Regions from separate parts of the Paraburkholderia kururiensis genome, predicted to be linked through region 1. Evidence: predicted binding sites of a transcription regulator. Region 1 holds the regulator's gene; the other holds the start of a gene.
The links. The regulator HrcA, encoded in region 1, represses chaperone genes, less so after heat shock. The targets are predictions, from matches to a motif close to TTAGCACTCNNNNNNNNNGAGTGCTAA.
Positions count from the first base shown of each region.

Region 2: groES (co-chaperone GroES) is a predicted target of HrcA. The motif match lies at 2,007-2,033, and genes of this name have one in related genera.

Region 1 covers NZ_CP139965.1:3,603,846-3,607,431, forward strand. Annotated here, with positions in the region: gene U0042_RS16050 (RNA-binding S4 domain-containing protein) at 1-24, opposite strand, end outside; gene hemH (ferrochelatase) at 150-1,217, opposite strand; gene hrcA (heat-inducible transcriptional repressor HrcA) at 1,354-2,373, opposite strand; gene U0042_RS16065 (NAD kinase) at 2,684-3,586, shown strand.
Region 2 covers NZ_CP139965.1:5,036,275-5,039,860, forward strand. Annotated here, with positions in the region: gene U0042_RS22645 (endo alpha-1,4 polygalactosaminidase) at 1-192, shown strand, start outside; gene U0042_RS22650 (chloride channel protein) at 326-1,699, shown strand; gene groES (co-chaperone GroES) at 2,106-2,396, shown strand; gene groL (chaperonin GroEL) at 2,442-3,586, shown strand, end outside.

The DNA of each region.
Region 1 (3,586 bases):
ATCAGTCGAAACTTTGTCTTTCATACGGGGGATTCAAATTCTGCCGCATGCCAATGACGGCTGCCACCGCGGGAAACTGTGACCAGATGTGACCGGAACCAGCCGCCGTGCCGACCGCATTATCAGCGGCACTGCCGGCAAAGCACGCCTCATGCCGCCACGCCCGCCGGCACGGGTGCCTGCACCGACCAGCCCTGAAGATTCTGCGCCACGATCTCGCCCAGCGCCGCAATCCACGCCGGCGCCGCATTGAGACAGGGTATCCGGTGAAACGCCTTGCCGCCGGCATGGAGGAATTCGTCGCGCCCTTCGATGCCGATCTCTTCGATCGTTTCCAAGCAGTCAGCGGTGAAGCCGGGGCAAAACACGTCGACCCGCTTCACGCCGGCCGAACCGAGTTCCTTCAGGGTGGGCGCGGTGTAAGGCTGAAGCCATTCGGCCCGACCGAATCGCGACTGGAACGTGACGAGGCACTCCACCGGCTGAAGACCGAGCGCATGCATCAAGAGGCTCGCGGTCTGCTGACATTGGTCGTGATAGGGGTCGCCGAGATCCATGGTGCGCTTCGGCACGCCGTGAAAGCTCAGCACGAGCCGGTCGCCGGCGGCGAAATCGGGCCGGCCGTGTGCGTTCCAGTAGTGATGAATCTGTGCGGCAAGCGCGCTGATATAGGCCGGATGGTCACAGTAATGACGCACCGTACGGATCTCCGGCTGGTTGCGCATGCGACGCAGCGCGGTGAAGGCGTCGTCGAAGGCAGTGGCCGTGGTTGACGACGAATACTGCGGATACATGGGCATCAGCAGAATCCGCTCGGCGCCCGCAAGCCTGAGCTGGTTGAGCACGGCCGGAATGCCTGGCGTGCCGTAGCGCATCGCGTAGTCGACGATCACCGCGTAGTCGTTGACGTGCAGCAGTTGCCGCAAGCCCTCCACCTGCTTCTCCGTGAAGACGCGCAACGGCGAGCCCTCCGGCATCCATACCGATGCGTACTTCTTTGCGGAGGCCGAGCCCCGGAACGGCAGGATCACCGTGCGCAGGATCACCTGCCAGAGCAATGCGGGAATCTCCACCACGCGCGGGTCCGAGAGGAACTGCGCGAGGTAGCGGCGCACGGCACGCGGCGTAGGCGCGTCCGGCGTGCCGAGATTGATGAGCAGCACGGCAACGCGATGAGACGCAGCAGACTGCGAAGGCCGCTCGAGATCGAAGCGCATAGGCGAGAAGGTCTGCCGCGTGGCGCGGAGATCCGGTTGGAAAGTTTTCATTATAGCCAGCGCCCCCTGCGGGGACAGTCGGCCATCCGGCGGATGGTATGCCGCGCGGGCATCGCCGATGATGAGTTCTGCGCGCTTATTGCTGGCTGAGGGCGGTGGAGAGCAGGCGCGCCGTGATGTCCACGATAGGAATCACGCGGTTATAGGCCATGCGCGTGGGGCCGATCACGCCGAGCGTGCCCACGATCTTGCCGTTCACTTCGTACGGCGCGGTCACGACGCTCATTTCTTCGATAGGCACGAGATTCGATTCGCCGCCGATGAAAATTTGCACGCCCTGTGCATGGCTGGAAACATCGAGCAACTGAAGGAGGCTGGTCTTTTGATCGAATATGTCGAAAAGCCTGCGCAGGCGGGCCATGTCCGAAGACAGGTCGGCCACCTCGAGCAGATTGCGCTCGCCCGAAATCAGCACGGTTTCCCCGGGTTCGACTTCGTCGGTGCTCGCCGTCACCGCTGCGTGCATGAGGGCCGTCATGTCGCCGCGCAACTGATCGATTTCCTCGCGCAGGCGCCCACGCACCTCGTCGAACGAGAGTCCCGCGAAATGCGCGTTGATGTAATTGGACGCTTCAATGAGTTCGGACGGCGAAAAGTCCCGCTGCGTGGCCATGATGCGGTTCTGTACGTCGCCCTCGGGCGTCACGATGATGAGCAGAATGCGCTTGTCCGACAGGCGCATGAATTCGATCTGCTTGAAGACATGGCTGCGCCGCGGCGTCAGGATGACGCCCGCGAACTGCGAGAGATTAGAAAGCACGCTCGCCGCCGCTGCGATCACCTTTTGCGGTTCGCCCGGCTTCAGGGTGGTTTTTACTGCGCGCGTGACAGCCTCTTCGTCCCCGGCCGGTTCCACCGTGAGCATGGTATCCACGAACAGACGGTAGCCGCGCGGCGTGGGTATGCGTCCCGCGGACGTGTGCGGGCTGGCGACGAGACCGAGTTCTTCGAGATCCGACATCACGTTGCGAATGGTCGCGGGGCTCAGTTCGAGGCCCGAGAATCGCGACAACGTGCGCGAGCCGACCGGCTGCCCCTCGGCGATGTATCGCTCGATCAGCGTTTTGAGGAGGGTTTGTGCGCGAGGATCTAGCATGACGCAAAATTTTAGCTCAACGACCTGTCGCCCGGGAGCCGACGCACGCCCGCGCGTCGGGTGTTGCGGCATGTTCGCGCACCAGCCGCTGGCGCAACGGCTGTGTCACGCTCGCCCGGAAGGCACCCGCCACACGTGGCCGCAGACATCGCCACCTCATCGACATGACCTTTCGCCCTGTCATCAACACATCACCATTCTAGCGATAATCGTGCAAGGCTCAGCGCCCCCGTCATACGGCGTGCCGCGGGGCCTGTCGCGGCGGGTGTGCACGGTTCTTTTCGCGACCTGACTATGGTGTAATGCCGGCATGCAGATCAACAGCCAGTTCAAGACCGTGGCGCTCGTCGGGCGCAGCAACACGCCCGGCATTGCCGAGCCGCTGACGGCGCTCGCCTCGTGCATCGCGAAACGGGGTTTCGACGTGGTGTTCGAGGCCGAGACGGCACAGGACATTGGGGCAACCGGCTATACGGCGCTGCGGCCGGCGGAAATCGGAGCGCGCGCCGACGTCGCGGTCGTGCTCGGTGGCGACGGAACCATGCTCGGCATCGGACGGCAGCTCGCGCCGTACCGCACACCGCTCATCGGCATCAACATCGGTCGGCTAGGCTTCATTACGGACATCCCGCTCGCCGACATGCAGGAAGTCGTGCCGCAAATGCTATGCGGCAGCTTCGAGCGCGAGGAGCGCACGCTGCTGGAAGCGCGCATCACGCGCGACGGCGATCCCATCTACCACGCGATCGCCTTCAACGACGTGGTGGTGAACCGCAGCGGCTTTTCAGGCATGGCCGAACTGCGCGTGCACGTGGATGGCCGCTTCATGTACAACCAGCGTTCTGACGGCCTGATCGTCGCCACGCCAACGGGATCTACGGCCTACGCGCTGTCGTCGTCGGGGCCGATCCTGCATCCGCAGTTGCAGGGCATCGTGCTCGTGCCCATCGCGCCGCACGCGCTCTCGAACCGCCCTATCGTGCTGCCCGACAGCTGCAAAGTGAGCATCCAGATCGTCGCGGGCCGGGACGTCAACGTCAATTTCGACATGCAGTCGTTCACCGCGCTGCAACTGAACGACACCATCGAGGTGCGCCGCTCGCGCCATACGGTGCCGATCCTGCATCCCGTGGGCTACAGCTATTACGCCACGCTGCGCCAGAAGCTGCACTGGAACGAACATCCGTCGCTCGAGGACAACTCGCTGTACTGA
Region 2 (3,586 bases), 1.4 Mb from region 1:
AAGAGCACCGAAGCAACGCTGCCGCGCAGCGCTTTTTTCACCGGCACGCTGGACTACGTGAGCAGCTGTTCGGATACCACGAACGCGCAAAACGGCTGGAACGCGAGCGTGAACGCGGGGTTGAGCCCGTCGGTGTCGATTCAGGCGCTCAATCAGGTGTGCTGGTGGTCGTTCCTGCCGACGCCCAGCTGAGCGAAGTCCAAGCATGCTCATGTACTGGACGAATCAATTAGGAAAAATAAGTCATAGCACGCATGCTGCCGCGCAACTAAGATTCGGGTTTTCCCTTGTCTGGCGGCGCATCATGGCTTCCGAATTCTCTTCGATGGCTCGCTTCGGCGCCGGGCGCAGTCGCCTGCGCGCGCTCGTGGCGCTGACGGTGGTGACTGTGCTGACCGGCGTTGGCGCAGGTCTCGGCGGCATGCTGCTGGCGCTGTTGCTGCATGCTATCCAGCATCTCGCCTATGGTTACAGCCTGGACCACTTCGTCGGCCACGAGAGCTTCCTGAGCGGCGTGAGCGGCGCATCGCCGCAGCGACGGTTCGCGGCGCTTGTGACGTGCGGCCTGGTTGCGGGGCTCGGATGGTGGATGCTCTACCGCTTCGGCCGGCCGCTCGTCAGCATCAAGCGGGCCGTCAAGGCGGATGGGCCCCGCATGCCGGGGGCGAGCACCGTCGTCCATGCGCTGCTGCAGATCGTTACCGTGGCGCTCGGCTCGCCGCTGGGCCGGGAAGTGGCGCCGCGCGAGATCGGCGCGGTGTGGGGTAGCTGGCTTTCGCAGCGGGCGGGGCTGAGTGCCGGCGAAACCCGCATCATCATTGCGTGCGGCGCCGGTGCGGGCCTCGCTGCGGTTTACAACGTGCCGCTGGGTGGTGCGCTGTTCGTGCTCGAAGTGCTGCTGGGAACCTTCGAGTGGCGGGCGCTGGTGCCCGCCATCGTGACTTCGACGATTGCGGCCGCCACCGCGTGGCTCGGACTCGGTAACGAACATCAGTACACGCTGCTCGGGCCGCTCGCCCTGACAATGCCGCTTGCCGTATGGTCGGCTATCTGCGGTCCGGTCTTTGGGCTCGCCGCGTGGGGATTCACGCGGCTCGCAGAACAGGCCCGCGCCCGCGCACCGAAGGACGGGCGGTTGCCGCTCTTTGCGCTCGTCAACTTCGCGGTGATCGGCGCGCTCGTTATCTATTTCCCGCAGCTGGCCGGCAACGGTAAAGGCGCCGCAACGCTTTCGTTCGATAGCGCCCTGACCATCGGGCTCGCCGCGACCCTGCTCGTGCTGAAGGTCGTGATCGAAATCGGCAGCCTGCGCGCGGGCGCGGAAGGCGGGCTGCTTACGCCGGGGCTGACGAACGGCGCGCTGCTCGCCGTCGTGCTCGGCGGCGTGTGGAGCATGATCTGGCCGGGGACGTCGGCCGGTGCCTTCGCGATGGTGGGTGCGGCGGCGTTCCTGGCCGCATCGATGCAGATGCCCATGACCGCGCTGGTGCTCATGGTCGAGTTCACGCAGGTGGGCCACGACATGCTGATCCCGATGCTGCTCGGCATTGCCGGATCTGTCGCAACGTTCAGGCTCGTCACACAGGCCACGGCACGGGCTCCGGCGCCGGCCGCTATAAAGCGAGAATCGCAAGGCGCACTGCCGGGTACGCAGCGGCCTGCGGCATTGGCGTCCGCGCCGGTTCGCGAGCGCGCCTGACGCCGCGCTTCATTTCCAGTGGCCGGCAGGGCATTCGCGTGCATACTGAGCGGCCCGCCTTCTCGGGGATTTCCCTGGGAAGGCATGGCGCATCTGCCTGCGTCACGTCTGAGGACGGGGTGGGGAGCGTGGGCGTCCACTCTCGTCGCTCTCGTACAACTCATTGTTTTCAATGGGGATCCGGCTTGGGTCCTGACGCGGCGCAAGGTCGCTGACTCGGTGGATTTTGGACGCGCCAGGTGTCGTGAGAAGCGCGCCTTCCACACCCGTCCCCCGTTCTTGAATTTGTCACCACCCGTCCATATAATTAGCACTCACCGCACGAGAGTGCTAACAACATCTCCGGCCTGGCTACGCCAGGCCGGGTTTCTTGAGTGTCCTTCAAGTCTCGAAGAGAGGAGTTTGTATGAACCTTCGTCCTTTGCATGATCGCGTGATCGTCAAGCGTCTGGATCAGGAAACCAAGACCGCCTCGGGTATCGTGATTCCCGACGCGGCAGCTGAGAAGCCGGACCAAGGCGAAGTGCTGGCGATCGGCCCGGGCAAGCGTGATGACAAGGGCGCCCAGATCGCGCTCGACGTGAAGGTCGGCGATCGCGTCCTGTTCGGCAAGTACGCTGGCCAGACCGTCAAGGTGGACGGCCAGGAACTGCTCGTGATGCGCGAAGAAGACATCATGGCCGTGGTCAACAAGTAAGCCTGCACGGTCCATATTCACCAAAGAGATTCAAGGAGTTACAAGATGGCAGCTAAAGACGTCGTGTTCGGCGATTCCGCCCGTTCGAAGATGGTCGAAGGCGTGAACATTCTCGCCAATGCAGTGAAGGTCACGCTGGGTCCGAAGGGCCGCAACGTGGTGCTCGAGCGCAGCTTCGGCGGCCCGACGGTCACCAAGGACGGTGTGTCGGTCGCGAAGGAAATCGAGCTGAAGGACAAGCTGCAGAACATGGGCGCCCAGATGGTCAAGGAAGTGGCTTCCAAGACCAGCGACAACGCAGGTGACGGCACGACGACCGCTACCGTGCTGGCTCAGTCCATCGTTCGCGAAGGCATGAAGTACGTCGCATCGGGCATGAACCCGATGGACCTGAAGCGCGGCATCGACAAGGCCGTCGCCGCAGCCGTCGAAGAGCTGCGCAAGATCAGCAAGCCCTGCACGACCAGCAAGGAAATCGCTCAGGTCGGCGCGATCTCGGCCAACAGCGACACGTCGATCGGCGACCGCATCGCGGAAGCCATGGACAAGGTCGGCAAGGAAGGCGTGATCACGGTTGAAGACGGCAAGTCGCTCGCCGACGAGCTGGAAGTCGTGGAAGGTATGCAGTTCGACCGCGGCTACCTGTCGCCGTACTTCATCAACAATCCGGACAAGCAGGTCGCCGTCCTGGAAAGCCCGTTCGTGCTGCTGCACGACAAGAAGGTCTCGAACATCCGTGACCTGCTGCCGGTTCTGGAACAGGTTGCCAAGGCTGGCCGTCCGCTCCTCATCATCGCCGAAGACATCGAAGGCGAAGCGCTCGCAACGCTCGTGGTCAACAACATCCGCGGCATCCTGAAGACCGTGGCCGTCAAGGCTCCGGGCTTCGGCGACCGTCGCAAGGCCATGCTCGAAGACATCGCGATCCTGACCGGCGGCCAGGTGATCGCGGAAGAAACGGGCCTGTCGCTCGAGAAGGCAACGCTGGCCGAACTGGGTCAAGCGAAGCGCATCGAAGTGGGCAAGGAAAACACCACGATCATCGACGGCGCTGGCGAAGCCCGCAACATCGAAGCACGCGTCAAGCAGATCCGCGCGCAGATCGAGGAAGCCACCTCGGACTACGACCGCGAGAAGCTGCAAGAGCGCGTCGCGAAGCTGGCTGGCGGCGTGGCCGTGATCAAGGTGGG